Bdellovibrio bacteriovorus HD100: one gene and its partner. The protein of the gene in region 2 interacts with the protein of the main gene of each other region in a pairwise test. Links are inferred from orthologs where the notes say so. Each region holds a gene or a part of one and is shown on either strand. Other genes may lie near its edges.

Region 1 (14,787 bases), 2.2 Mb from region 2 along the record:
GATCTCGGCATCAGAAAGCTCCAGCACTTTTTCCAGTTCGGCCTCCGTGCGCGGACCTTCAAACTCAAAAAGCTTGTCGTTGGGAATATCAGCCGTCATCGCAGCACGGGCTCTTTCAACAAAGGCCTTGCGATTAAAGTCTTTCTCGCCTTCCACCACTTCAGACAAATCCAGTTTTATCACCGCTTCGTCAGGCATGTCGGTGCGCGGGGCTTTTGCGGCTTCGGCTTGGCTGGGGGCGGATTCAAAAAGCAGGAGATTGGCATCGTCTTCGGCATAGGCCTGGGCCCCGGTCAAAGAAACGGCTGCGAGCAAAAGCAGGCTTTTGAAAAGGATACGAATGGCCATGGGAACTCCTGTTTCCCAAAAAGGAGCAACGAGCATACCAGCCGGCAAACAAGAGAAAGGCCCTAAAAAAGCTATTATCTCTGCTAAATTGCTTATAAGGCACAAAAGGACGCGGAACCCCAGTCAGCCCTGTGACAGGAAACCCAAAAAGAGGCACCTTCAGCGCTTATCGGAAGTTGTCCAAAGGGATGTCTTTTCCCAGCCAGCGCTGCATGATGCGGGCGTAGTCATTCGAGGCTTTCAGCTTTCTCAAACCCCGATCCAGCTTTTCTTTGAGCTCGCGGCTTTGCGGATGCGAGCGGGAAAGGTGAACATAGATGGGCTCATTGGTCAGCTCCAGAACCGTGGCCACTTTGCCGCGGAACTGGGGGTTTCTTTCCAGATAATAGTACAGAACCATTTCGTCGATGGCAGCGTAGTTTATCCGCCCGGTCACCACCAGCTTTAACGAGGTCATGTCATTGGCCGTGAATTGTTTCAGAATCTTTTTGTTATCGTCAAAGTCCTTCCCAAAGGGAAAGCCACTGGGATGAGCCACAGTTTCGCCTTCCAACTCGCGGAGTGACCTTATGGGTTTGGTCTTTTTTACATGGCGGTTGGTAACGATCAGCCCCCGGCTGCGGAAAAGGTGCTCTTCAGGGAAGACGTACTTTTCAATCAGCTCCTGATTTTTTGCAGAGTTAAAACAGCCCGGCTCTTTCCCGATGGCCGTCAAAGCCAGGCAGCGCAGATAAGGCACCTGCAAAAGCTCCACCTCCGAGGACTCAATCTCAAGAGCCGCTCGCACCAGATCCACGGAGACTCCCTGCAGGCGTCCGTTTTCCACATAGGAAAAAGGCGGCCAGTTGTCCTCGGCAAGAACACGATAGCTTTTGGCCTGCGCACACACGCAAACCAGCAGGATTGGCAGAATCCAATACAGACGGGTCAAAACAGCTCCTAGATTTATAGAGAGTAAATACAAAAGAGTTTTGAAATCCCCTAATTACTTGTTGGAAATCAAAGAAAGACTGAGGCTTGAATGTTCCGCCAGCTTCCCGGACGAAATGCCCAAACTTGGTAATTACCATTTTTTCACAAGATTCACGGGGAATTGACCGCCACCGGCGAAAGGCGTATTTCCTGTCCCACTTTTTTAAATCTAAAAAATAAGGAGTTCATCCATGAAAACAGTTTTCGCAGTATTGATGCTTGTATCCGGTTCCGCTTTCGCTTCTGAAGTTAACTATTCCCGTCCACAAGACGAACTTTACATCGACTTCATCAGCTGGTGCGATTCCAACAACGTCATGGGCCAGGACAGCCAAGGCCAAACTTATGTAAAATTCAACTGCTCTGAGTACGGCCAAACTTGCCGCCAGACAGTCACTCATCGCCACAACAGAACTCTTTACTTTGCAGCTTGCTCTGACAAATAGTTCTGATTCTTCAAAATTGAAGACAAAAAAAAGGTGCTCTCCGAAGGAGGCACCTTTTTTATTTCACAAACCGAGAGCCAAGGCTGATCAAAAGGTTCCAGATGCACAAAATGCCTCTGGCATTTTGAGGCGAAGCCCACGCGGAGGTGGGCCCTTTTCACCAGCCTAGTAGTCGACCGTCACTCCGGCACCAACAATACCACCCGAGAAGTCGACGTCTTCGCTGAACGTCTGCAGTTGACGGTATTCCAAAGACAGCCACAGGTTATTGATGCCGTATTCTGAACTCAGCGTGAAAGCTGTATCGTCGCTCATCGCAGCGATATTGAACAGCAATCCACCGGCCCCATACACGCCCGGTGTTCCCACCAGTGACGGGGACTTCCCATCGTCACGAATTTCTGCAACACCGATATAGGTGCCACCGGCGGAAACATACGGCGCAATCCATTGCCGGTCACTCCACTCCAGACGATACACGCCCCCGACGTTGATCGGAATCGCCAGGAAGGAATATTCTTCCTTGGCTTCCTGATCCGGGAATTGCGGATCCGGAGTGATGAATCGCCCCTGCCCGGTAGCATACAGCAAGCCAAGACCTGCTTGAATGCCCAGACTGCCATAGCCATTGAAGGGCTTCCACTCATAATCAAACATGAACATCGCCTGGGAGGAACCCCCATACATGGAATCGTAGTTGGTCACGCCGTCGGCAGAATCAATCTTTGGAGGATCCATCATCCCGACCCGGAAGCTGCCGGACTCTTTCGAGGCGGACGGCGACTTTACACGATAAATGTAGGCGCCATCTTTGGTAATGGTCATCAGCCCCTTGGCCGCCTGCGGATGCTGGATGTATTCCACCCCACCGCTTTTGGAACGACGAACCACTTCGACCTGCGGGGTCTTGCGCACCGGCGCCACCTGCTGTGGGGGCTCTTCGGGAATCACCACCGGAGCGGCTTCCTCAACCACGGCCGGGGCTTCTTCCTCCAGCATAAGGTCTTCTTCGATATTGGATTCACTTGGAGTTTGTTCGTTCAAGTTCACTGTGCCGGACTCTTTGGTCGGAGCGGCACTTTGGATTTCATCCTCAATCTGCAGGTCTTCGCCTTCAAATTCGGTTTCTTCCTGAATGAACGGCGGTTCTTGTGGCGGGCCTTGTTCCTGCGCCTTGGCGGCCTGGAAAGACACAACAGCCAGCAGAACTACAAAATATTTGTGCCAGGCATTCACGCTTCACCCCGTGTTTTGCGACCGACGACAAAGCGACGGTACATCTCATAAGTGGACACGCCTGTCAGAACGGCCAACAGCAGTGTCACCCACAGACCAAAAGTGACGCTCATGCGGGCGAAAAACAGCAGCGGCCACAAAATCGTGCGGACTGCGGATTTCGCGAATTCATTTTTAGCGATCAAGTTTGCATAGAACGGACTGTGCTTGTAATAAAGCTTCACAATCCTGGTACCAACACTATTACTCAAAAGGTATTTGTTGCGGAAATCACGGAAGCTTTGAACCTCCGGGGCCATGTCACTGCCAAAGGCTGCGGTGGCGATAAAGCAGCTCTTGTCATCCAAAAGGCCGACAACCTTGGAAGGGGTTGCACACAGACTGATGGCATCGACACCACCCGAGGTCCCTGGCAGTGGTGAGTAATAAGAGACAATTCCGGTCTTGTCCTGATTGGCCATGACCATGCAATAACGGACGTCATTTTCCAGACCGTCAATGCGGTTGTCTCTTTCAGGATCCACCAACTGGATATAACTGGAGGCATTTGAAATGCGCGCAATGGTGGTGTTGTCGTCCTCGCCATCCAGTTGCTTTTCATAGAAAAACACGGGACCAGCGTATTCAATGCCCGGTGCCGTGCTGGCAGGGTAATCATCCGCTCGCGCCAGCTGATCGGCATAGATCTTTTCATCCCCGCGATAGGCACTGAAATAACAATAGCCCGAGCCCGCAGGAATTGTGATGTCATCGGTCGGACAGTTGGTATAGACCCAGTCGGAACCGTCGGTTTTTGCCACACGCCCCATCACCTTGAATGTCATCAAATCGTTGGTGGTCGTGGAATCGGTGGTGGTTTTAAAACCCACAGACAGCTCACCGCTGAAATCCGCGGTACAACCACTGCTTTGCCCCAGCTTCTGGCACAGCTCACCCCAAGTGACCTGCACATTCAAAATACCATCAGCCAATGTCGGATTGATCGAAGGGGTCAGCGTGTCTTCGCCCACTTTAATGATGGCATCGGCCAAAACCGCCGACGTGTTGCTGGATTGAACACGGATGGTGATACGAAGATTGTTATAGGCGTTTTTCTTATTGCACGGCCAAAGCTTTGAACTGGAAACCGTTTCACCACTGCAGCTGTCACAGGTGGCGGCAGAGTTTGCATCTGCGGTGCAAGTCCCGGCAAAACCCGCATACAGCGTGGTCTTGGTTTCCGTCGTCGCCAGATCAATGCGAGAAGCTCCGTCCACAGAAACAAGTGTGATCGTGGCCAGAGCCGGAGCAGAAAGCAGCATTCCCCCCACTAAGGTGGAAAGTGCATAAGTTCTAAGATGATGCTGAAATCCCGTCCATGGAAGTCTCATCCTTTCATCGAACCATGCTAAGGTCCGGAAGTCAAAAAATGCCCCCCGCCCCGACCAAGGTCGAAATAAAAAGGGCCGTCCTGAGACAGCCCTTTCCACACTTAGTTAAAGAAGATCTTTTCCGCGATCTGGATGCCGTTCAGGGCAGCCCCTTTGCGGATGTTGTCTGAAACAACCCACATCAGCCACATCTTTGGATTTTCCGGGTCACGGTGAACACGGCCCACATAGACCGGGTCCTTGCCAGAAACATCGCGGGCCAAAGGATAAACGCTTTTCTTGGGTTCATCCTGAACTACGATGCCTTCTTGCCCGGACAAAGCCGCCATGACTTCGTCACGACTGACGGACTTGTTTAAAGTCACCCATACCGATTCGCTGTGAGCGTTCAAAGCCGGGATACGCACGGTGAATGCGGACACCTTAAGATCTTTTTGACCCAAAATCTTGCGGGTCTCTTTCATGATCTTCACTTCTTCGCTGCAGTAACCTTCATCGTTGAAAGAACCAATCTGAGGAATGCAGTTGAACAAAATGGTGTGCGGGAAAGTTTTTGGGTCTGTTGGTTTTGGATGATTCGTGGTCTGTTCGATCAATTCGTCATGACCGCCCTGACCGGCTCCACTCACCGCCTGGTAGGTGCTGACACGCACTTCTTCCAGGCCGAATTTTTCAAGCAGAGGTTTCAACGCCACCACCAACTGAATGGTGGAACAATTTGGATTGGCGATGATCTGAGGTTTGGAATCCTTGTTCACCAGGTCCCCGTTCACTTCAGGAACGATCAACACGGTGTTGGGATCCATACGGAAGGCTGCCGAGTTGTCTACGGCAAAAGCCCCTGCCGCCACGGCCTTTGGGGCCCATTCAGCCGAGATGTCGTCTCCGGACGAGAAGAAAACCAGATCCAGCCCGTCAAAGCAGCCGTCCTTCAATACCTGACAAGGCCATTGCTGACCTTGCAGTTCAATTTTCTTACCCAGAGAGTTTTCAGAAGCAAAGGGGCGCAGTTCTTCAATTGGGAAACTGCGCTCTGACAGGATGTTCATGAAGGTTTGGCCGACCATTCCGGTCGCGCCCACCACACCGACTTTAAGTTTTCTTTTCATCTTTCTTCGCCTCTTCTTCCTCGTCTTCGAGGACCAGATCGCTTTCATGCACAGATGCAGGAGCGTACACGCTTGGCTTGATCTTACGGATGTTTTTTCCAAGTTTGAAGACACCGAAAACAGCGCCCAAAACTGCGTAAGCCATGAAGAGAACAAACAGCATCACTTCCGGACGAAGTGCCACGACAACCAGAACACCGACACCCAGAATCAGGTAACGGAACGGCAGACGCTCTTTCAGATCCAGATCTTTAAAGCTGCGGAAGCGGAAGTTGGAAACCATCACCAACGCCAGCAAAATAGTCATCACCAGCAAACCGTAGTTGCCCAGCGGTTCCAATTCCAGATCCTGGAAGGCCAGAACAGAAGAAGCCACGATACCTGCCGCCATTGGAATCGGCAGACCCTGGAAGTAGTTCTTTTCAACCACGTTCGCCTGAACGTTGAAACGCGCCAAACGAAGCGCACCACACGCTACGAACAGGAAGGTCGCAACCCAGCCCAGACGACCGAATGGCTGCAAGGCCCACAGGAACAGCATCGTAGCCGGAGCCATACCGAAGCTGACCAAGTCACACAAAGAATCGTATTCAGCACCGAACTTACTCGTTGAGCGGGTCAAACGCGCCAGACGGCCATCCAACTGGTCAAAGACAGCAGCAACCACGATCGCGTATGCAGCAAAAAGATAATTACCTTTGATGGATTGGATGACAGCAAAGAAACCGCAGAACAGATTCCCCGTGGTCATCAAATTTGGAAGGATATAAATGTACATCGCCAAGCGCTGAGCTTTGGCATCGTCAGATTCGATTTTATCAAGATGAGTATCAGTAGCCATTTTTCGTCCACCTAAGCTAGAAAATGTATGCGGTTGGAGTGGCGGAAAAGACCCGTCTCCAACCTCAACGACATTAGCTTACGGCTGCGAAAAATCCAAAGAAATAAAACAGGATAGTCAATCCGACAGCGCTCATCAGAGGCAAAGTCAGATTGTCGTCAAGCTTGGCAATAGGAATCAATTCTGCAAAAGCGCCCACCAAACCGGCGAACAAGCTGACCACAATCAGACGATCCATCAGATAATTATGATAGATCAGATAAATGAACGTGACAGCGGCGCAAACAAAGAACGCCGCCATAAAACCTTGAATCGATTTGTGACCAAAGATCTTGTCTTTACCGTAAAGAATCCCGAAGTAGCTCGCGATTGGATCGGCAAAAGCCAGGAACAACAGCGTCAACGCCACGATCGGACGAGGGAACAGGATATTAACAATCAAAACACCGCTAAGCAGGAAGGTCGTTCCCGCCAGTTTTTTCACTTCGCTTTGACGCATGATGGGCTTAAATGCGTGCATCGCCCAGTCATTCAAAGCAGGGTATTTCAAACGAAGAAAATCAAAAGGAACAAACAGACTCCACGCAACGATCAACACGGTCATGGAAACAGCCGGTGGCATGTACACATAAGCCAGGAACATCGCGAAGACTCCAGACATATGCCAGATCTTTCGAGCATAATGAATGTCCGAACGTTTTTTTAGATCCACAGGTTGGGTCAATCCTTCAATTAGCATCAGTATAAATCCACTTATTGTCCGCGCTTCAACGCAGGGACGGGGGCTAACTTAAAGGCAGAGTAACTGAAGATCAATTTAATTGATCTTACTCTAGCTGGATGCATTAAGATGTTGATATTAAAAGACTAAATTTGACTGGAGTGAACCAGAAGGACTTCCTCAACAGCCTTTCCGGAGCGTTCACGATAGCGAATCGTGATTTCATTATCGCCCTTTTTAAGCTGGATCAGATCCGTTTGATATTTGTCAGTGCCACGCAGGAAAATAGAAGCCGTGTAGCCGTTGCTCTTATTAATGATCTCGACGTCGCCTTCTTTGAAGCCACGCAGACAGTTTTTGCCCTCAAATTGGACATATCCACCGTCCACACTCAAAGGATTCAGAGCCTTTTTCGCACAGCTTAGATCAAACTGCGTCAGACGGCTGACCGCCGCCACTTTGGCACTGGGAATACTGGCAGGCTCACGTCCGCCAGCAAGGGCCGGAGTTTGGGCCGCCTCAAACACTTCTTCTTCAGCCACGACAGCCGAGTCTTCAGTCAAATTCATAAACGTCGGAATTCCCAAAAGGAGAACCAACACGAAAGTGACTATAATGAACTGAGTGTCTGAAGGTTGTGCTTTAAACATACCTTTTATCATCGGAATACCAGCGCAGGACTTTAGCTGTGTCATTTTGAGATAAGGCGATCAAAAAACAGCCATTTTGCTTTAGTTTTTCCACATTTCTTCCGTATTAAAGTCCAGGTACTTGGGGGAAAGTAACTATGAATGGCCGTATTCTTCGGAAAATTCGGAATTTTCGCGTCCTTTCGGCGTTGATCATCGCTTCCCTTACTATTGTCAGCTTTCAAAACTGTGCTCCCCAAAATTCATTCTGCAGCGGCGAATGCGCGGAAGAGGGCTCCACCACTGAAGCATCCAAAGGCAGTGGCAGCAGCGCGGGCGGCCGCACTGACATCTGGGGCTCCCGTCCTGGTGGCACGGGCGGCGTGAATATGGGCGGAGGTTCCAACTCTTCAGGTTCCGGCTCCGGCTCGTCCTCTGGTGGCGGCGGGGCTGTCACTATTGGCGGCGGTGGTGGCTCTTCCGGTGGCATCAGCACGGGTGGAGGCAGCTCTTCTGGTGGTGGCGGTTCTTCCGACGGCACTTTCCGTATCACCACTCAACCGGCCAGCGTCAGTGTTCAGGAAAACGGCGACTTCCAACTGGATGTGGCCGTGACTGGCGGCACTCAGCCCTACACCTATCAATGGTATGCCAACAGCAAGGCCATCTCTGGAGGCTTCGGCAACTATGCATTCTATTCAGGAAGTGCTGACAGCTGGAAAAACGAAGGGACTTACTACGTCGTTATCAAGGACGGCAAAGGCCAGAGTCTGCAAAGCACCATGGCGCGCGTGACGATTCTGGAACCAACCGTGGGTTGCACCGCGGGCAAGTATTTCACTTACACCAACGCCACCTATGATCAGGGCTATAACTATTTCACCGAATTCTTTGATGGTCCGCGCGGAAAATTTCTGCTGCATCAAAGCTATGACATTTACAACATGCTGTTCCCGTATCCAAGCTACAGTCAGCTGACTTATTTCAACGTGCCTTCGAATTTGAATTATTTGGACAAGACCTGGATCAGCTGCCGTTCCACGATCCCGCGCATTCACACACCTGCGGTGAATCCGAACTATGAGTATTACAGTGACCGCTATGCGGACTCTTCCGAGTGGAAGTATGACGGCAATATCGCCTTTGAATGCCGGAACAAAAAGCTGAAACTGATCTCTAACACCTGCAAATGGGTGCGCCGATAAAAAAAGGGCTCTTTACAGAGCCCTTTTTCATTCCTATTTTTTGTCGATACTGATCGCGAACTTTTTAACCCCGGATCCTTTGACGATATCCAGAAGCCCCACCACTTTTCCGTGCGGCACATCTTTGTCCGCCGAAATGATGGCCTGCACATCCGCATTCTTGCCCACTTCTTCAGTGGCTTTGGCGCGAACGTCCTCTTCAGATACGAAGGTTCCATTCAGATTGATGCGTCCGTCAGCAGTCAAAGCAATGTTCAGCTTGCTCGGAGCTGTCTGATCACCGCTGGCTGCCTTGGGCAGATTCACGTTGATCGTGGGCTTCATAAACATGGGTGCTGTCACCATAAAGATGATCAGAACCACAAGAATGATGTCCACGAGCGGAACGACGTTAATGTCCGCTATGGCTTCATTATTGTCGCTGTTATTAAATGCCATTTTTAAACACCTTTTTTCTTAGCGTAAGCCAGGCACAACTCTTTCACGCTTTCCAGATTCTGGAACACGCCACGAACCTGTTTGCTGTAATAGTTGTACGCCGCCACCGCCGGGATCGCCACGAACAGACCCGCTGCCGTTGCCACAAGGGCCATAGAGATACCCGCCATCACCGTCTGTTGACCCGCTTCAGGAGCTGTCGCCAGATCATTAAAGGCTTTCATGATACCCAAAACCGTACCGAACAAACCGATATACGGAGCATTGGAACCCACGGTTGCCAGGAAACCCAGAAACTTTTCCAGCTCTGGACGCTCAGTCAAAGCAAAGGTGTTGAAGATTTCAGAAAGACCTTTGCTGCCCGCGTCTCTCATGTGTTTCAACGCGTAACCTGCGGCACGGCCTTCAATAGAGTTAGGATCTTTCGCCAGATCCTCCACATCCTCAAGGCTGTTGCTCTGAAGTGCCAGCTTGATGCGAGCACGCACTCTTTGCGACTCTGCGGAAATTTTCTTCAGGGCAAAATAACGTTCCAGAATCATGCCGATGCTCAATACGCTGAGAACAAGCAAGATCCACAAAACGACCTGATCCGCCAAGTGAGCAATAGTAAATATCTTTTCCGTGAGCATGGGTGATTCCTCCAAATCTTTGACTGCGCTATCTAATTGATCCATTATCACTAAAACCATTACATACGGTCAAGGTATGCGGAAAATCATTTTAACTCTCACACTCATCCTTCTGAGTTTGGTCCAGCTCTCCTGCCAAACAAAAGACAGGAACTCTATATTGATCATCGCGGTGGACGAATTGACCATCAGCGACGTCAATTGCAGTCAGGATTCCTCCGAGAGGTCTGGTTTTCAATTGCTTTGCAGTGAGTCCGTGCGTTTCACCCATGCCTTTTCACCGTCTCCGATGTCCGTTCCGGCTTTGGCGTCCCTATTGACGGGTCTTTATCCTTATCAGCACAAGGTTCGCCACAATGGCGGCCCCGGACTGACTGCGGAAGTCGAGCTGGCTTCCGAGGTGGCCCTGGATCAGGACTATCGCACCAGCTTCTTTTCCGGTGGCGCCCCCGTCTTTCGTCGGAGCGGGTTGAATCAAGGCTTTGAACTTTTCGATGACAATATAGTTCCAACCTTCCGCAGCCTGATTCGTCCATTTAAACAGAATGCCGATGCTTTTCGACAATGGGTTCACCAGGATGTCGGCGGTATGTCTTTCTTCAGTGTGATCTATGTTCCGGATCTGCTGTTCACGAACACCGAAACCCTGACGGATCTGGGCGAGGCCCGAAACTTAAGCTTCGAAAGCCAGCGTGAAGAACTTGATGAAAGCCTTTTTGAGCTTTTCCAGGATCTGAAATCCAGTGGCCACTGGGACAGCACCACCATCTTTTTGGTGGGGCTGAATGGTCACACCGGCAATGACCGTCCGAAAGAACTCAGCTCCATGAATCTGCATGGGGAAAATACCCAGGTGGCGTTGTTCATCAAACCCTCACAAAAGAAAAAACGTGACGAAGCTATTCACTGGAAAATTGACCAGAACGTCAGCCTGGTCGATGTGGGCCGCACGCTTTTCCATCTTTTGGGCGAAAGCATCGTGGATCAGGCGCCCCAATCATTTCCGGCTCAGTCTTTGACCGAAGTGATGAAAAGTGCCACAGCCACCTGGCCAGAGGACCGCCCCCTGCTGCTGGAGTCCGGCTGGGCCCTGTGGCGTAAAGCCGGTCCGCTGAAGACTGCGGCAATCTCCAATCATGTTCTTTACATCAATGAAGAAAAGCCCCGCCTGTACAACACATTGGTCGACCGCTTTGAAACAAACCCCTTGCCGCTGTTGCAGGAAAGTATTTTACCGACCACACAAAAGCTGCAAAACCTGCTTTATCGAAATCAGTTTGTGTCCTTCCCGGCTTTAAATTCTGAGTGGACAACGAAACTGAGCCTGCCGTATTCCCGCTGGATGCGCGCAGATCAGGAAGACCTGCTATTAAAGGATCTGAAGCGACTGCAGGCCCAGCAGCCCCGGAGCCTGGATCTTCTGAACTGGACGGCGCAGATCGCACTCAACCGTAAGGACTGGGACACCCTGAAGCAACTGGGGCAGAAAAATAAAATTTCGACCTGGCAGTTTGTGGCCGAAAAAAATCTGAATGTTAAAACCGCCAAGGTCAGTGATGCCTGCTTTGATCTGGTGACAGTCAAAACCATCGGCACTGACAACCTGAAAAACTGCAACGACGGACTGTTTTTGGAATGGATCGACTGGATTCGCGCCGATGCCCGCGGGCTTTCAAGGGAAGCCCAGCGCAAGCGCTTTGAACGCTCTTTCCGCAACTATATGCTGGATCAGCTGATTCAACGCAATAATATCGCTGCGGGTTTGATCTGGGACACATCCCGGGACAATATCTTTGCCCCTTCCCGTGTCGAGCTGGCACTGGCATTGCCGGAATTTTCCAAGCTGCGCCATCAGGTTTATAAATCCCTGACTATCGAAGAACTTTGAGTTTTTTTGGACTATTCGCCGGAAACGTCGATCAGACCCAGCCAGAACGGGGAATCCGGATCTTCCTGAATCATCCCTGTGGTGACCGTGCCCAGATCCAGCGAATCCCCTTCGCGGGTCCACAGTGTGGTTGCCACACTGGAACTGGCCAGCAGCACCAGGCGATCACCTTCGCTCACGTAGGTGTGCCCGCACTGAATATAGCAGGTCGGATCCAACCCCAAAAGCTGGGATGGTAATGGAGGCAAAGCCTGCGGTCTTGGCAGCTCACTGGACAGATCCTGTCCGATGGACAACGGCTGCAGCCTTTGATTTCTTCTTTGAATAAACAAACTGGGACAACCCACGTGCGCCCACGCCACTTGGGGGCCGCGTTTGAAGATCGCCATCAGCTCCACGCCGGAAAAATACTCTGCGCGGTTTTCACCGCGGTAAAGCAGGTCATTGGCAATCAGAATGCCGGTGCGCACATAGTTCACTTCATCCGAAAGACACGTCAGAAACTCAAAAGGTGACGTCACTTCCACGTCCGCCTTGGCAGCGCTGACATACTTCACCACTTCATCCAGTGCCCGCTGGGCATGCTCAGGCTGCCCCCAAGACGTGGCAACAACGATCAGACTGCCGTCATCCTCGCGATGAATCAGCGGCTTGGGACGAAGAATCTTGGTGCTGTACGAGCGCTCCTGCAGTTTCACTTTACAATGCTCCGTATTTTTTCAACTTGATGTAGGCCTTCTTGTAGTACTCACCGTCCGGGATATCCAGCTCCAGGATCTTCTTCCACTTGTCCTTGGCGCCGGCTTTGGATTCGCCCCCATCGACGTTACCAAAACTTTCCTCCAGGATGCCTTCCTGATAAAGCGTCATCATCTGCTTGCGCAGCTCGCTGGTGTAACGCTCGATACGATCCGGAAGCTCATCATTGGTTGGATCCAGACTGCGCGCTTTACGCAAGGCCTGAATCGCCCCTTTCAGATTCTGGGCCTGATAGTTCTTTTCCGCCTCGGCTTGCAAACTCGCCGTTTTGGAATTCATCATCTGACGAATCGAAGCGATGTTGCGTTTGGCCTGACCTTTATAACCGCTTGGATCCGGAAGCTTTGACTCCAGTACTTTTTCGTAAGCTGCAATGGCATCCAGAGGTTTGCCTTTTTTATGCACCCCTTCAGCCCAGCCATACAGGCCACGCATCTTTGCCACCAGGGACTGGTAAGCGGCCTTTTCAGCCTCTTTGGCCTCGCGCTGGGCATTGAGCATATCGACCTGGGATTTCAGGTCAAGAATGCGCGGATGCTCTGGATTGAACTGCAGCACGGGACTCAGACAGTCTTCCATCTCGGCCGCCGTGATGGTTGGATTTATTTTCTTCTGGCATTCCACAACCTGCTTCTGGATTTTCTCCTCAGCTTCGGCTTTGGCCTTTTCAATTTCTTCCTGACGACGCTGCTGTTCCTGAATGAAGATCGCCTCTTTCGAAAGACGCTCGATCTCGCGGATATCCTCGTAGTCCGGGATGATCTCCTGAATCTTTATGATCTCATCCTGGGCCAGCTGATACTTACCCTGCATGTACAGATTCTTCGCGTCTTTATAGCGCTGACGAACCAAGGCCTGTTGCTCAGGCTTCAGCTTCGAGAACAACTCCTGCGGCGAACCCGGAGCCATCACCTGACCCGGCTGCGCCGGCGGAGCCGTCTTGTCACCACCGCTGAACAGATAGGCCACGGCCAAAAGCACCACCGCACCCACAATCAGTTTCGGACGGTGCTTCTGGAAGTCAAATTTGCCCGAAGCCTGCGGCATTGGCCCAGGCATCGGTGCCCCCATGCCTGGATACTGCATCGGCTGTTGATACGGCATCGGCGGCATCGCCCCCTGATACGGCATCATTTCGTGGGACTGATGCTGGTATTCCATAGGCACGTTGTCATAGCTGGTTGGCACCAACGGACTGGGCGGCGCCACATTCACCATTTCCAGACGGCTCTGGAAGCTGGCATCGTGCAACTCAAAGTACAAATAATTTTCCAGCACACTGATCGCATCCCCGGACTTGATCGGAGTCATGTCCGTGGAGGATATAGGGTTTCCATTTAAGAGCGTGCCGTTCACACTGCCCAGATCCAGAATCACAAACTGGGATCCGGCCCGGCGGATTTCAAACTGACGACGGCTGACCCGCTGATCGCGAATCTGGATATGACAGGTGGAATCCCGTCCTGCAATCCAGGCATCGCCTGCATCAAGACGGATCATCTCTTTGGTTTCATTCTGCGCATCCACAATCTTGATGAAGGCCGCTGTGGGCGCCACCCCGATCATGGTTTTTTCATCACTGCCATCAAATGACTCCGGAGCGGAACCCATGACTGCCGGCAGGTTTTCGCCACTGCTCATGGCAGGGGCTTCCTGGTACACCGGGGCTTCCGCCACTGTGTTCAGGAAGTCAAATTCATATGGAGGCACAGTGAACATCGCCCCGTGCTCCAGCTGGAACTGCTGAACCTGTTCCCCATTATGGATCACTTCACCATAACGGGAGACAACTTCGACATTCCAGCTGCCGTTGAAAGAAACTTTGAAATGCTCGCGGGAAATGCCTTTTTCCGGCTGCAATACGATATCACAGTCCTCTTTACGGCCGGCCACATAAGAGCGGTCCTCCGTCAGATTCACTTCACAGACTGTTTTGCCACGCAGGCGCACACGCAGAAGAGCCATTAGAACCTGCCCTCCAGATTCAGCGTGCACTCTTCATAGAACTGCTTGGCTTCCTTGAATGAAGGATCGTCCTTGCGGTGCTGAAGCATGGTCATCACGTTGGAATAATTCGACTGGCACATTCTCCAGTTCTTTTTTTCGCGGTATCGGTTGCCTTGAATCATGTTGAATTTCACCAGCTCGTCAAACTTGATCTTCGAAAGATGGAAATACCGTTTTGCCAGCTCG
Region 2 (14,679 bases):
ACTGCCCGCTTTCACGAATTCTTCCACATAGCGCTCTGGTTCTTCGATCATCAGATGCACATCCAACGGAAGCGGCGACACTTTTTTCAGCGCCTTCACCACCGGGATGCCAATAGTGATATTCGGCACAAAGCGCCCGTCCATCACATCGACGTGAATCCAGTCAGCGCCCGCCTGTGCGACCGCCTTGATCTCTTTTTCAAGATTGGCAAAGTCCGCCGACAAAATGGAAGGAGCCACCATCTTAGACGCCAAGTTGATCCCCCACTTTCAAAGCATGACCTTTCAGGAAATCAGCAATCGCCATGCGGTTGCGGCTTTCAGGCTGAACTTCAAACAGTTGCAAAACACCGTCACCGGTCGCAACAGAAATATGATCTTCATGAACAGCGGTGATCGTGCCGGGCTTGGCACTGCCGATAGAGCCGCCGTCACGAGTGACCGTGGCTCTGTGCAGTTTCAGCTTTTTCCCCTGCAAGAACGTGTAAGTGCCCGGGCCATAGACAAAGCCGCGGATCTTTCCGTCGATCGCTTTGGCAGACGTGCTCCAGTCGATCTGGGATTCCATCTTTTCGATTTTTTTCGCCAGCGTCACCTTGGATTCATCCTGAGGTGTCGGCGCCAGATTGCCACGAACATAGTCCATCAGTTCCACTTGCAGAAGTTCTGCACCCAACTGGGCCAGCACATCGTGCAACTGCAATGCGTTCATGTCCGGGGTGATTTTCACACGACGAATGCCGATGATGTCACCGGCATCCAATTTTTTGACCATCTTCTGCAGGGTCACGCCGCTTTCGACGTCACCGGCTTCGATGGCTCTTTGGATCGGAGCCGCCCCACGCCAGCGTGGCAAAACAGATCCGTGCACATTCACGCAACCAAAGCGGAAGGAATCCAAAAATTCCTGGGTCAGAATCTGACCGAAGGCCACAACCACCGCCACCTCAGCACCCCAGGTTTTGATTTCCTGAAGCATCAGTGGATTGGCTTTCAAGGACTCCGGCGCCAGAACCTTCAGGTTGTGGGCTTGAGCCAAAGCTTTTACAGGACTTGGAGTCAGTTGGAGTTTACGACCGGCAGGACGGTCAGGCTGGGTGACAACACCCACGACCTCAAAGTGCTCATCAGACAACAGAGCTTTCAAAGAGGTCACGGCAAATTCAGGGGTTCCTAGAAAACAGACGCGGACCTTGCTCACACTTCACACTTTTCTTCGTCAGCTGTTGTAGCATCCCCTTCTTTTTCTTTTTTCACAGGGTAGCCGTACTTCTTGATTTGATTTTTGATTTTGTTGCCCTTGACGAAGCTCAGGTGATCGATGAACAAAGTGCCTTCAAGGTGATCCATTTCGTGCTGCATGCAGATCGCAAGCAGACCGTCGGTTTTCACGATGTACTCTTTGCCATTCACATCGAATGCTTTCATTTCGATGTAGTTGTAGCGCTCCACTGTTTCGTAATAGCCCGGGATGGACAGACAGCCTTCATCGAAAGTGGTCTTGCCTTCGCCTTTGACGATTTCCGGGTTGATCAGGATCAGCGGCTGTTTTACTGCGGCTTCCAGTTCAGTCATTTCTTCGTATTTATAGCGGCGGCCTTTTTCGTCTTTGGGACGAGTGTCGATCACGACCATGCGAACCAGCTCGCCTACTTGAGGGGCTGCCAGACCGATCCCGTTGGCGTGGTACATGGTTTCAACCATGTCTTCGGCCAATTTGGCGATTTCAGGTCCAAAAGTCTTCACCGGCTGCGAAACTTCACGCAACTTCGGGTCTGGGAATGTGAGGATTTTCATGATCATAAGGGCCTCCGGGAGGCCCCCATTATATCAGCGTTTCAGCTTTTTGAGAAGAACGAAGGCCACACCCAACATAACTATGTTGGGGGCCCACGCCGCCGCCACTGGAGGCAGGGTCCCGTGCTGCCCTAAAGTAATCCCTGACGAATAGAACACGTAATAGGCGAAAACCAGGGCCAGACAGATCCCGACATTCAGCATGGTGCCCCCGGACCGGGCCCGGCCCACACTGAAAGGAATACCCAGTAAACACATGACCAGGCCGGCAAAGGCGAAGCTGATTTTGGAATGATAATCCACCTCATAGGCCACGGTATCCAGGCCCGCCGCCTTGTTCTTGTCGATGAAGTGTTCCAGCTCTTTTTGTGACATCATATCGGCGGTCTGACCGGCACTTTGCAGGTCCTTGGAATCCTCGGCCATCACGATGCTTTTCGTTTTAAATGGGCTGGTCAGCGGGAAGCTTGAGTCCTTGTTAAAGATCGTCACTGTCCCCTGCTCCAGCAGCCACTGCGCCCCCTGGATTTTGACCTGAGCGGCGGTGATCATCTGCACCAGATCCCATTCGTCGCTGAAGAAGTACATCGTCAGCCCCTGGGCCCCGTCCCCTTTGGCATTGAGGGTTTTGATATTGAAGATCGAGTTTTTAGAGCGGTACCAGATACGGTCCGTGCGGATCGTGGAAAAACGATGCGGTTCTTTTTTCAGGTCGTAGTACAGGATGTAGTTTTTCTGTTTGGTCGCCCGAGGCAGAACCCGGTCGGCCGCCATGTACCCCAAAGCTGAAATCACCGCCACCAACAAAAGCATCGGCACCGCGATACGAATCAGGCTCATCCCGCTGGCAAATAACGCAACGAGTTCATTGGCTTTATTCAGACTGGTCAGGGTCAGGATCACCCCCAGCAAACAGGCCACCGGCAACAGTTGCGAGATAATTCCGGGGAACGAATAGAGGTAATAATTCACCAATGCCGAGGGAGCGACATCCTTGTAGTTGACCATTGTGGACATCGCGTCAACCGCGGTGAAAAGAGTCAGAAACACCAGAAGGCCACCCACGAAGTAACCTACGAAGAGCCAAGCTGTATAACGATCGATCCTATTCACGGCAAATCCCTTAAACTCATTGACTGGCGGCGGAAATCCAATTTAACTTTGATTATGGCTTTACGCGTCTTGCTTGCAGATGAGAGTTCCACAATCAAAAAAGTAATGCAACTGGCATTGTCTGACTTCGGGGTTGAAGTTAAATCGGTCCCCGTGGGCCTTGATGTATTGCAAGTAACTAAGACCTTCAAGCCGGATATCGTGTTCGCCGATGTGTTGTTGACCAAACGTTCAGGCTACGAAGTTTGTGCGGATCTGAAAAACGACGCTGAAACTGTCAATATTCCGGTTGTGCTGATGTGGAGCGGTTTCATGGAAATCGACGAAGCCAAGGCCACCGAATGCCGTGCGGACCGTCGCTTGGAAAAACCTTTCGATGCCGACCACCTGCGCTCTCTTGTTTCAGATCTGGTGCAAAAAACGAAATCCAATCCAGTTTCCAATTTCCTGACTTTCCCGGAAATGCCAGAGTTTGAAGAAACTCCAACTGAAAACACCCCTGCAGCAGAGCAGGAAGTTTACGCTATTCCAGAGGAAAAAAGCGATTTCCTGAACATCCCGGAAATCGACGCTGAAGAGGCCAACCTGCTGGAAGTTTCCGGCGAGGAATTCGCGGCCGTGCCGTTGACCAATCCCAAAGCGGAAGACGAACACGACGAAGGCGGCTGGGCTCATCAGGATCTGACCAAATTCAAAATCCAGATCCCTGAGGCGGACGGCAATGACTTTGCCTCCAAATTTGTGATCCCTCAGGATGACGAGCTTTCCGGCCACATCGAGATGGATGGCGACTTTGAAGAGATTAGCTTTGTGAAATCCGCTCCGGAAGTGACCAAAACCAAAGCACCTTCGGCTGCTGCGGACTCCTTCATTTCCAACGTGGAAAAATCCGTCAAAGATCAAATGATGGAAACCCTCAAAAAGGGTGCAACAAAAAGCACCTCTACGGGTGCGGCTCCGCAGCCCGCTTCTAATGCTAAGCCCAATACTCAATCCAAGATGGACTTAGACCCCAATATGATGGAAAAGATTATCCGTGAGGAAGCTCGCGAAGTGATCGAATCCATCTGCTGGAAGGTCCTTCCGGAGATTGCTGAGCGCATCGTGCGCGAAGAAATCAAAAAGATCCTCCGCGAAACTGAAAAGTCCATTTAAGAGGCCGTCCGTACAGCGTCGACCTCTTTTGCAAGTAAGAGGTCTTAATTATGACGTTGCTGGAGCTGATCCGCGCTGCCATCAAAGAAGACATGCCTCATGGCGATGTCACCACTGAATCCCTGGCCCTAAAACCCCGTATGGGACGCGCCCGCCTGAAAGCAAAGGAAGACATCGTTCTTTCCGGTGCCATGGCATTTGAACAATCCATGCAGGCTTTGGAACCCACCTGCCGTATCAAGTGGCACTTTGAAGAAGGCGATGAAATTCTTAAAAATCAAATCATCTGCACGATCGAAGGCGATCTGGTGCAAATCCTGAAAGCCGAGCGCGTGGCCTTGAACTTCCTGGGTCATCTGTCCGGGATTGCCACCCATACCCGCCGCTTTGTTAAAAAAATCGCGGGCACCAAAACCAAAATTCTCGACACCCGCAAAACCACTCCGGCCTTCCGCGATCTGGAAAAGCGCGCCGTGGTTCACGGGGGCGGCGTCAATCACCGCATGAATCTGAGCGATGCAATCCTGATCAAGGACAACCACATTTCTGTCATGGGTGGCATCACCAATGCGATCAATCGCGTGCGTGAACACAGCAATCTTCCGATTGAGGTGGAAGCGGGCACCGTGGAGGACGTCAAAGAAGCCGTGGCCATGAAGGCGCACCGAATCCTTCTGGACAACATGGATAACGACACTTTGAAAAAAGCTCTGGAGATCATCCCTGCTGAAGTGGAAACCGAAGCCAGCGGCAACATGAATCTGGACCGTGTGGCTTCTGTGGCGGCCTTGGGCGTGAATTATATCTCTGTCGGCGCGCTGACACATTCAGCTCCGTGCGCAGACGTCAGCCTTGTCTTCCAGTGGGAGGACTAATGGCGAAGGACAATCCGGTTTCTGACATTCGCATTGGACAAGTCACTTCCCAGTGGGCCGAAGGCAATCACTTGTACGTGGCTTATCAAAAAGAAATGACCAGCACCAACGCCATCGCCAAGGAAGAGGCCTTTGCCGAAAACCTGATGGAAGAATCCTTGTGCCTGTATGTGACGGACCACCAGACCGCGGGTCGTGGCCGTGGCAAGAACACCTGGATTGATGCACGCCCGGGCAGTTCTCTTCTGAGCTCGTGGTCTTATCTTTTGGGTGTAAAACCCCAGCCGACCACATCCTGTCTTATTGGGCTTGCGGTGTATCGTGCGTGCTCGACAACCTGGCCGTTTTTGGCCTGGAATCTGAAAGCTCCCAATGACATTTACATCGGCGACAAAAAAATTGCCGGCATCCTGCTTGAAAACGTCGCCCAAGGTGATGAGGTTCGTTTGATCGTGGGATTGGGTCTGAATGTCACGGATTCCCCGGAAGACGTCGACACTGCCACCAGCCTGATTGAGTCCCTGCCCGTTGGCGCCCCGCTGTTGGGTCAGGACTATATGGCGTTCCTGGATCGTTTGATGTTTGAACTGACGGATGCTGTTTCACACGCTGAAGAATCCTTAAGCCCGACAGACCAGCTTTCTTTGCTGACGGCCCTGAACAAACATCCTTTGCTGAAAGAAAAGTACACAGGGATGGAAGCCGACGGCAGTCTGTTGGTTGGTGATAAAAAAATCAACTGGTCCACTTTGTAAGGAATCACGCAATGGCACTGACTTTCACACCTTTTCCGGATCTTGGAAACAAATGCCCCGACTTCACCCTGCCTGCGGTGGATGGCAAAACCTATTCACTGAAAGACTTCAGCAATGGTCAGCCGTTGGTGGTGATGTTCATCTGCAATCACTGCCCCTATGTGCAGGCGATTGAAGACCGTTTGATCCAGCTGGGTCATGATCTGAAAAAACAAAACGTGAATGTGATTGCCATCTGTGCCAACGACGAAGAAAGCCACAACCGCGAAGATTCTTTCGAGAATCTGCAAAAACGCGCGCAAGAAAAAGGCTATCCGTTCGTTTACCTGCATGACAAATCCCAGGCGGCGGCTCACGCCTTCGGAGCCGTGTGCACGCCGGACTATTTTGTGTACGACAAAGACCTGAAGCTTGCTTACCGCGGACGCCTGGATGATTCGTGGAAAGAGGCTGCAAAAGTGACCAAACGCGAGCTGTTTGACGCCGTTCAAACACTTTTGAAAAACGAAAAAGTATCTGAAGAACAAACAGCCTCTATGGGCTGCTCTATCAAGTGGGTTTAAGACGATGAAGTATATTTTGGTATTTGTTGCAGTAACGATGATCTCTTTCGGCCTTTTCCTGGCGAACTATCTGGGTGCCTTTAAAGGTGTTGATATTTCTGAATCCGTTCAGGGTCCCTTCAAGATCGTCTATGTTGAACACGTGGGCCCTTACCACAAAGTGAACAAACAGCTTGAGCGCATTGAAAAGTACATGACTTCCCAGAACATGACCTGCGGCCGCACCTTCGGTGAATACCTGGATGATCCACAAGTCGTGGAAGAAGCCCGTTTGCGCTCCAAAGTGGGCTGCATCATCACGGGCGAGCCACCACAGCTGGTGGAAGGCCTGCAAGTGGGTGAAATCCCACAACGCAAGTACGTGATGGCGGTGTTCACTGGGTCCCCTGGTATTGGGCCGTTGAAAGTGTATCCTCGCGTGAATGACTTCATGCTAAAACAAAACTTGAAACAGACCGGCGCCGTTATTGAGATCTACGAGATCCACTCCATCACCGAGAAAAACGCCATGACCACCACTTACCTGTTCCCGGTTCAATAATGAAGGCCGTGATTTTATCCGCACTGCTGCTGACATCAGGGCTGGTTTTTGCCGACGCCCCTTGTCCGACCAGCTGCCAGGGGCCGTCTTCGACCCCGGATAAAATCACCCTGTCCAAAATTGATTCCGCTCCGGCCTGCCTGACGCGCAAGAATGACGAAAGCAACGAAGAGATCGTTCAGCGCGAAAAGCTGACGGACTTTGAAGTGCTGGCGCGCTTGGTGTTTGCGGAGGGCATTTCGACCAATCTGGACAAATGTTCCAAATACGAAGATTCGCTGTTTGCAAGCCTTGCGTGGGGTGTACAAAACCGTGTGGCACTAGCGGAAGCCCAGCCCCGTTACGCCAAACAATTTGGCAAGGGTCTGCACGGGGTGATCTTCAAGAAAGCCCAGTTCAATCCGGCGGTCTCGAAAAAATCATCTTATTCAAAACTTTTCCTGTGCCCAAGTGAACACCCGCAATGGCAAAAGTTCTGGGAGCTTTCCAAAAAAGCGGCCGATCAGGCCCTGCTGCACCCGCAGAAAAATCCACTGCCAAAATCTGTAACTCATTTTTATTATCCGCAAAGCACTCAGGCAACGAATCCGCCCGTGGCGTGGGCTGACCTGAACAAGGATGCCGCCAAAAAGGCGTTCATGAAGGACGTCAAAATTGAAGGCACCCGCTATAGCAACGAGTGCATTCAATTCTTTTCTTATTAATTAATCTCGTATTCTGCTGTGACTTCAACACGAACTTTGATCTGACCTGCAGCCACATCAGTGGAAGCGGCTTCCGCCATCATTTTGGCGCCGCCAAAGTTTCTGAACACCGGTTGTGGTGGCAAGCCGCCAGACACGCCGTGGCTGATCTTGGAAACACCTTTGATCTTCACACCAGCCGCCTTGGCGATTTCATCAGCCTTGGTGCGGGTCGCACGAACAGCTTCACCCAACGTGGCCGTTTCCGTCTGATCACGCTTGTCAGAATCCCAGGACAGTGACGAAACGTTGACACCCGCATCCATGGTCTTTTTGTCGGCAACCAGGGCATCCAGGAAGTTCCCGGCGTCTTCGACTTTACGCAAAGTCACCGTCAAAGACTGGGACACGCGGAAGCCGACCATTTTATTCTGACGAAGTTTTTGGTCGTATTCATATTCCGGATTCAAAGAATAGTTGTCGGTCTGAATATCCTCTTTTTTAACTTTGAAATCTTCCAGAGTTTTTCTGACCTGCTTAAACTGGTTCGCCGCCAGTCCTTGAGCTTGCTTAGCGGTGGAGGCCTTGCTCCAAACTTCGATATTGAGGTTGACCATATTTGGGTCCAGTCCTCTTTCTGCAAAACCACTCACGATAATGTAGCGACTGTCGGCCAAAGCCTGGGCCCCGGATACCATAGAGACAGCCATAAGGCCTGCCAAAACGTACTTCTTCATTCTTCTCCCCTTTCCTTGGGTCAAAGCACTAGCATAAGGGACAGTTTGTCCATGGACAAGCTGCTTCAGCTTCTGCGGCTGGCGCCGCGCCAGCTCTGCCGGCTGGGCCGAATGCATTAACAATTGCGAACTAACAAAGTTCGGTCATAATTGGAGGCTCAACTTTCAAGGAGTTTCCCAAATGAAAAAGATGCTTTTGATCGGCACAGCAGTAGCAATGATGCTTTCTGGCTGCGCAACTACACAAGAAAACCCAAACACAGCTAAAGGTGCTGGTATCGGTGCGGCGATTGGTGCTGTTGCAGGTGCGGTGATTGGTCACCAAACTGGTAAACGCAACGAAGGCGCTTTGATTGGTGCGGCATTGGGCGCTGGTATCGGCGGGACTGTGGGTCACCGTCTGGACAAACAACAAAAAGAACTGGCGAAAATCGCTGAAACCAAAAGAACTGAGCAGGGTCTGATCACGAAGCTGAAAAGCGACATCCTGTTTGACACTGGCAAAGCGGATTTGAAACCAGCAGCACAAACTAACATCAATCAGTTGGCTGCGATCATGAAGAAATATCCAGAAAACATTCTGACCGTAAAAGGTTACACTGATGACACTGGCTCTCAGATGGTGAACAACCCATTGTCTGAACAACGTGCAAAAGCCGTCAGCGCTCAATTGGTTGCTGCAGGCGTTCCTGCACAAACAGTGACTTCCATCGGCATGGGTGCATTGAACCCAGTGGACCCAGCAAAAACGAAAGAAGCGCGTGCGAAAAATCGCCGTGTGGAAATCGAAATCACTGTGGACGAATCCAAAGTTCCTAAGTCTTAATTTCCCAATAAAAAGGCCCGATCTCTTCGGGCCTTTTTGCTGACTCTCAGCACAGACTTCACGTGTATGTTACCACTTCATTTGATCCCATTATCTAGATAGCAAAACTGTGCCCTACACTTCTCTTTAAATCTTTCAGAGGAGTTTTCCATGGCATTTGGAATTGTTCATTTTTTCCCGAACGGCACCCAACAACAATACGACGCCACACTGGCCGCCGTGCATCCGGACCGCAGCACGTTGCCAAAGGGGCAGCTCTATCACGCCGCAGGTAAGTCCGAAGGCGGATGGACCGTGATCGCGATCCACGATTCAGCGGAAAGCTGGGAAGAGTTCCGCAACGACATTTTGATGCCTCGTCTTTCCAAAGGCATCCAGGGTGGCTTCACGACGCCTCCCCAAGAGCAGAGCTTTGAAGTCTACTATGAAAAACAAATCCGCAAAGGGCCGGAACGCGAAGCGCATATTTAATATCCAAGCGGGGCCCTGTTTGAGTTTGAAGATTTTTTCAATCAAGTCTTTCTGACAAACCGAGCCTCGTCTTTAATCTGCAAGACCGCGCGAAATCCCGCGCTGCCACACATTGCGGCCACCAGGCATCTCATGGATTCAATGGTGCGCCCCTTCGAGCCTACAATTCTGCCAAAGTCGGCGGACACGGTGTCGATTTCATACAGAGTCGTTTTGCTTCCGACACTGACTCGGACCGTGGTTTGACTTGGTTCTGCGACAAGGCAGGACAGCATCTCTTGAAGCACGAAACGGACCCTTTCTCGCACGTCAACGGGGTCTTTATCCGAGTCCCCACTTTGCACCTGAGAACCAAGACCGTTTCTTCTGATCACCACGACATCATTACCGTCACCTTTTCCCACCACGTCCCCCCTGTCCCATTAGATTTGAGAATTGGAACAAAGAAAAGTCCGGCAAAAAAACTATCGTTGCTCAGAAGTACTGGGCAACGGTGAGGCCTTCGTAGCCCCACCGTTCCAGTTTTTAAATTTTAGTTGTCGCCACGATCATGGCCTCCGCCATGCCCACCGTGTCCACCGTGACCACCATGGCCGTGACCTCCGCGACCGCCTTTACCACCGCGATCCCCACCGCGCCCTTCATGGTCACGATAGGGTTTGCAGACGCTACCACAACGATAGAAGCCACGGCCCCAGCCGCCCCAGCAGTACTTCGCTGTTTCTTCATAGTGCGCTGGGCATTCAGAGCTGTTCGAAGGTTCACAGGCGCCAAGAACCTGCAGGTCTTCGGCCGTGGGTTGCGGTGGGCAATAACCACTCAGCGGCTGCAGAACAATCGTTCCATCCGAACCAATCGCCACGGTGCCTTCCTGCGTTTGCGCCTGCGCGAAGGAACCCATCAGCATGAAACTCAGTACCAGAGATGAAATAACTTTTTTCACGATTTCTCCTTAATGTTTTTTTCAGGGCGACATTGCCCTTGGATCGGCAGCCTATTTTTGCAAATCAGGAATTTCCAGAAAAGTTCGACGGATCTGCGGTTAAACAGCGAGCATTCAAAATTTTGAGCAACACCCAAGATATTCAAAAAAGTCGTGTTGCTGACGAAAAAAGCGCAACGGAATAGAAGGCCCTCGCACTCTCCCCGTTTGACACCAAAACTTCAAAAAAGAGATTGTACCCGTACATGGATCTCTCACTACTTCTGCAAGACGAATTCGAAAAAAGAAGACGCAAAAATCCACGCTACAGTCTGCGGGCCTTCGCCAACAGTCTGAACATAGATGCGGGAAGCCTGGCCCGGGTCATGAGCGGGCAACGTGTCGTCAAGGATGCCACCGCCCGACAACTGATGACGGGTCTGCAGATACCGAATGAACACCAGATCCTGGTGCTCAGCCACCTGGAAGCCAGCCGACGCAAAAAGAAAGAACAGGATGAAATGAGTTTCCTGGCCACGAGCTCTATTGAAGAGGCCGTCGACAAACTGAATATCTATATCCTGATCAGCCTTGAAAGCGGGCCGTTCTGCCAAAAAGAAAACTTTCCCCAGCTGGCCCAGCTTCTTAACATCAGTATTGAAGAACTCCAAAAACGCCTCTTGGAGCTGGAGCGATTGGGGCTCTTGTCAGCAACCGACACTCACATGGTCTGCGCCAGCAGCAGTATCAGCAATATGACTTTGCCACTGAATCCGGAAGACCTGCCCCGCGTGCGTGACATTCTCAAGAATGCCCGAAAACGGATCAACGTTCTGACCTCCCGAAGCAAAGGAGACAAAGTCCTCTTCAATATCTGCACGGCCGCCTTCCCCGTCTGAGCACACACCTTCTTCTGAAGAATTTACAGGCCGTTGCTCAGTTTTTTTCAAGCAACGGTATTAAAATCCCCTTTCTGCCTCTTACAAATAACGTAATTGACAATTAATTTACGCTCCATAGAAGATGCGCCCCATGGAACTAGCGGCACTTTTAAGAACTGAACTCGCAAAAAGGCAGAACAAGAATCCTCGGTACAGCCTTCGGGCGTTTGCCAAGAGTCTTGATCAGGACGCCGGAACACTGACACGGGTGATGAGCGGCCAAAGAGTCGTAAAACAGCCTACGGCCCTGGCCGTGATGCAGGCGCTGAATATTGATTCAGGAATGCAGGACCAGATTCTGGCCAGCCTTTCCAGCAGCCGCAAACAAAGAACACCAAAGACCGCCAAGATGCAGCCCGTTTCCGTGGCTGACTTTGAGAACATCTTTGAAACAACCAACATTCATCTTCTGGCCAGCCTGCGCCTGAAAAAGTTCAGACCCAAACGCAATTGGGACAACCTGGCCCGCCACCTGCGTCTCGCACCGGAAGAACTCGAGTCCCGCCTGATCAGTCTTGAAAAAATCGGTGCCATTGCCATCAAAAACTCGACTGTGGAAGTCATCAGCAAAAATCTCAGCACCCTGCCCATTCCGTTCACTACAGAAAGACGCAAAGCCGTGCAGAAAGACTTCCTGGATCAGGCCAAACGCGCCATTGACGAGGTTCCCTTTGAACTTCGGGACAACTGCACCCTGACCATCCCCATCAGCGGGAAGGACCTTGCCAAGATCAAACAGATCCTGCAAAAGGCCCGGACTCGTATCAATGATCTGTCTGAAAAAAAATCGACCCATGACCATATCTATAACGTCAGCATGGCTGTTTATCCGGTGATTCTATGACAAAAAAATTCCTGTGCCTTGTGCTTGCTCTGACTTTCGTGTCGACCGTGGCTTCAGCCCAAGTTCAGCGCCCCGGCGGCATTGAAACCAATGGCGGTAACGCTTATGCCGCAGAGTTTTTCAGCATCCTGGACGATCTGCTGTCTCAGTTTGGCCAGAAAATTCTGTCAGAGGGCGATTCAACTGTTGTCGCCAAAGTGCGAGCCACCAGATACAGGATCTCGGTAAAGTCCGAGACACGTGTGCTGCTTGGCGATGTCGAGGTGAGCGCCATCAACCAGCCTGGCTTGAACCTGATCATCTTGTCTGAGGACGTCTGGAGCCGTCTTAACGCTGATCAAAAGCGCCTTTTGGTGTTGCATGAAATCCTGCCTGTGGCGGGATTTGATGATAAGAACTACCACCTGTCGTCGTCTCTTTTGGCGGTGCTCACCACGACTGACGCCACTGCCGAACAGATAAAAGACCTGATCGGCATGTGCCAGAAGTACCGCATCGCCACTTTTGATCTGGAGCTTCTGAAAAGCCGAAAAGATCTTAGCTATATGATTCACGTCGCCGCTTTGCGCGGATGTCATCCGTTTATTGAAAAAGCGGCTCAGGCAGAGTGGGATGTGGATTCCTGCTGGAACGAAAAAACCGCCTACCAAAGACTTGTAAAGTCGGTCGACGTTCTGCTGCCCGCAGAGATGCAAGATCGCCTGGACACCGCAGAGCTGCTGTTAAGACTGGGCGCAAACGAAGAATTCAACTGTAAGTAAGGGGCGCTACGGAAGCCCAGAACAGGGCTTCCGAATGGATGCGAGCTTATTTTTTCAAAAGGCTTTTTGCCAGATCCAGGAAGCGGGCCTCGGTGACTTCCGACGGCCAAGGGATGATCGGGAAATCAAACGGCTCATCTTCTGAAATATTCCAGGACTTCAGATCTTTGGTGATCAGGTCACGGACTTCCGTCGCCAGCAGGCGGCGGTCGATCTGCTTCACCACTTTTGGCAGTGGGTATTCCAGGTTGAAGCGTTTGGAAATCGCCCAGTGAATGCGGGATTCGATGATTTCAAAATCCGGCAGCAAAGCCTTCACCGGAGACACCAGATCACCCACATAGGCTTCGGTCGCATCATGGAAAAGCATGTGCAAGGCGATCTCTTTGGTTGGGGAAACTTCCGCCCCCAGGCAAGAGTGCTGACCCACGCTGTAGAAGAAGCGTGTGTGCCCATTAAATCTTGCCTGACGAGCCAGCGCGCAGGCGATGTCTTCAATCATAATCGCATCCGGATCCGGCTTCAGAATGCTGAAGCGGCTTCCCGACAGGGTCACAACCCAGGATTTTTCCACGATTTCAGGACGATTCAAATTTTCCGGCAGAATGGGCATTTCGATGTTCATGGGTTGGTTGCTTACCTTATGGTTTCAGCAGTTGCATGAAGAATCCGCGCGAGGCGCCGCGTCAGGGTAGGAATTTCTCGGAACAGTCAAAAGACAAAACACCCCCCATTTACCGGACGGTAACTTGAGAAAACTGTGTGCCCTGCCAGAAGCTGCCTCCATCTCTTTGCGCAAAGAGGACAAATAAAATCGAACACAAAATGGAGACCCTTGAATATGAAACGCATTATGACCCTTTTGATCACTTTGATGTCCGCTGTGCCTGCTTTTGCCGCTGTGAACGCCAACTCTTCCTGGGAAGAGATCATGCGTGACCGCTATGCGATCGTGAAGGCCCCAACGATTTACATGGGCCGCGCGATTGACTACACCTTCGCCTGCCAGGACGGTGACCGTCTGCGCACACAAAAGCCCGTGGACACCACGGTCAGCCGCACTCGTGGTGACCGCGAAGAGATCATCGTGATCGACCGCGATTATCTTTCCACACCGATCAACTACACTCACGAAGTGGAAAACTGCTTCTGGAACAACAACCAGCGCCGCTGCAAAATGGAAACGGTCACGGGCTCTTACCCACTGACAGTGAACATCCCGGTTTACAAGCGCATCTCCAACCGCAACGTGGAAAGATATGAGCTTATGTTTAGAAAATCTTACACGGTTCCTCAGTGTGACACTCCGACTGTGGACTAAGAAAATTTCAATACCCTTTCAACAAGAGGAGTTCTAGGAACTCCTCTTGTCTGTTGAGGGCCCCGGAATTAATCAATCGCCATGCAAAGACGTGATTTTCTAAAAACCAGCTTGTCCGTGGCAGCTCTTTCTTCTCTTCCTGCATCCTCTCTGGCCAAAGGCTCGGAGTGGGTCAATGACCAGCTGACGGACGACTGGCCGATTGCGCGCCTGAAGGAATCTGAAAACAACAGCATTGATTTCAATGGTGATGACATCAACCGCCCGCACGATGCCTTCTGGAACATCGACGGCTATATCGAGAAAAAAGGCGGCGAACCCAAGTCCTTCTCTGAGGACCTGGATGTCGTGATCGTGGGGGGCGGTATTGCCGG

What was found.
Region 1: the proteins of def (region 2) and BD_RS02225 interact in binary tests that used the Escherichia coli proteins (3 or more experiments, as listed by UniProt). The link is inferred for Bdellovibrio bacteriovorus HD100 from one-to-one orthologs.

The regions. Positions count from the first base shown.
Region 1 is NC_005363.1:443,767-458,553, reverse strand. What follows is about bases 3,478-6,444. They hold BD_RS02225 (aspartate-semialdehyde dehydrogenase), read right to left. Parts: upstream 5,482-6,444; coding sequence 4,474-5,481; downstream 3,478-4,473. Other genes in these bases: BD_RS02215 (diacylglycerol/polyprenol kinase family protein), read right to left, coding at 6,396-6,444; pssA (CDP-diacylglycerol--serine O-phosphatidyltransferase), read right to left, coding at 5,465-6,322; BD_RS02230 (CFI-box-CTERM domain-containing protein), read right to left, coding at 3,478-4,372. Also shown: BD_RS02250 (hypothetical protein), read right to left, coding at 1-348; BD_RS02245 (substrate-binding periplasmic protein), read right to left, coding at 515-1,279; BD_RS02240 (hypothetical protein), read left to right, coding at 1,512-1,766; BD_RS02235 (porin family protein), read right to left, coding at 1,932-3,002; more of BD_RS02230, read right to left, coding at 2,999-3,477; more of BD_RS02215, read right to left, coding at 6,445-6,983; BD_RS02210 (hypothetical protein), read right to left, coding at 7,190-7,693; BD_RS02205 (SprB repeat-containing protein), read left to right, coding at 7,882-8,877; BD_RS02200 (ExbD/TolR family protein), read right to left, coding at 8,911-9,315; BD_RS02195 (MotA/TolQ/ExbB proton channel family protein), read right to left, coding at 9,318-9,947; BD_RS02190 (sulfatase-like hydrolase/transferase), read left to right, coding at 10,108-11,835; BD_RS02185 (hypothetical protein), read right to left, coding at 11,847-12,533; BD_RS02180 (FHA domain-containing protein), read right to left, coding at 12,535-14,559; BD_RS02175 (FHA domain-containing protein), read right to left, coding at 14,559-14,787.
Region 2 is NC_005363.1:2,676,564-2,691,242, forward strand. Bases 1-2,859 are described here. They hold def (peptide deformylase), read right to left. Parts: upstream 1,804-2,859; coding sequence 1,198-1,803; downstream 1-1,197. Other genes in these bases: rpe (ribulose-phosphate 3-epimerase), read right to left, coding at 1-243; fmt (methionyl-tRNA formyltransferase), read right to left, coding at 245-1,201; lptG (LPS export ABC transporter permease LptG), read right to left, coding at 1,831-2,859. In the rest of the region: more of lptG, read right to left, coding at 2,860-2,910; BD_RS12620 (response regulator), read left to right, coding at 2,965-4,065; nadC (carboxylating nicotinate-nucleotide diphosphorylase), read left to right, coding at 4,116-4,940; BD_RS12630 (biotin--[acetyl-CoA-carboxylase] ligase), read left to right, coding at 4,940-5,695; BD_RS12635 (thioredoxin family protein), read left to right, coding at 5,707-6,258; BD_RS12640 (GyrI-like domain-containing protein), read left to right, coding at 6,263-6,799; BD_RS12645 (cell wall hydrolase), read left to right, coding at 6,799-7,503; BD_RS12650 (SIMPL domain-containing protein), read right to left, coding at 7,500-8,219; BD_RS12655 (OmpA family protein), read left to right, coding at 8,401-9,045; BD_RS12660 (hypothetical protein), read left to right, coding at 9,196-9,516; BD_RS17985 (KH domain-containing protein), read right to left, coding at 9,558-9,920; BD_RS12670 (hypothetical protein), read right to left, coding at 10,049-10,459; BD_RS12675 (hypothetical protein), read left to right, coding at 10,705-11,337; BD_RS12680 (DUF4423 domain-containing protein), read left to right, coding at 11,471-12,223; BD_RS12685 (hypothetical protein), read left to right, coding at 12,220-12,984; and more genes. UniProt on the Escherichia coli protein: Removes the formyl group from the N-terminal Met of newly synthesized proteins. Requires at least a dipeptide for an efficient rate of reaction. N-terminal L-methionine is a prerequisite for activity but the enzyme has broad specificity at other positions.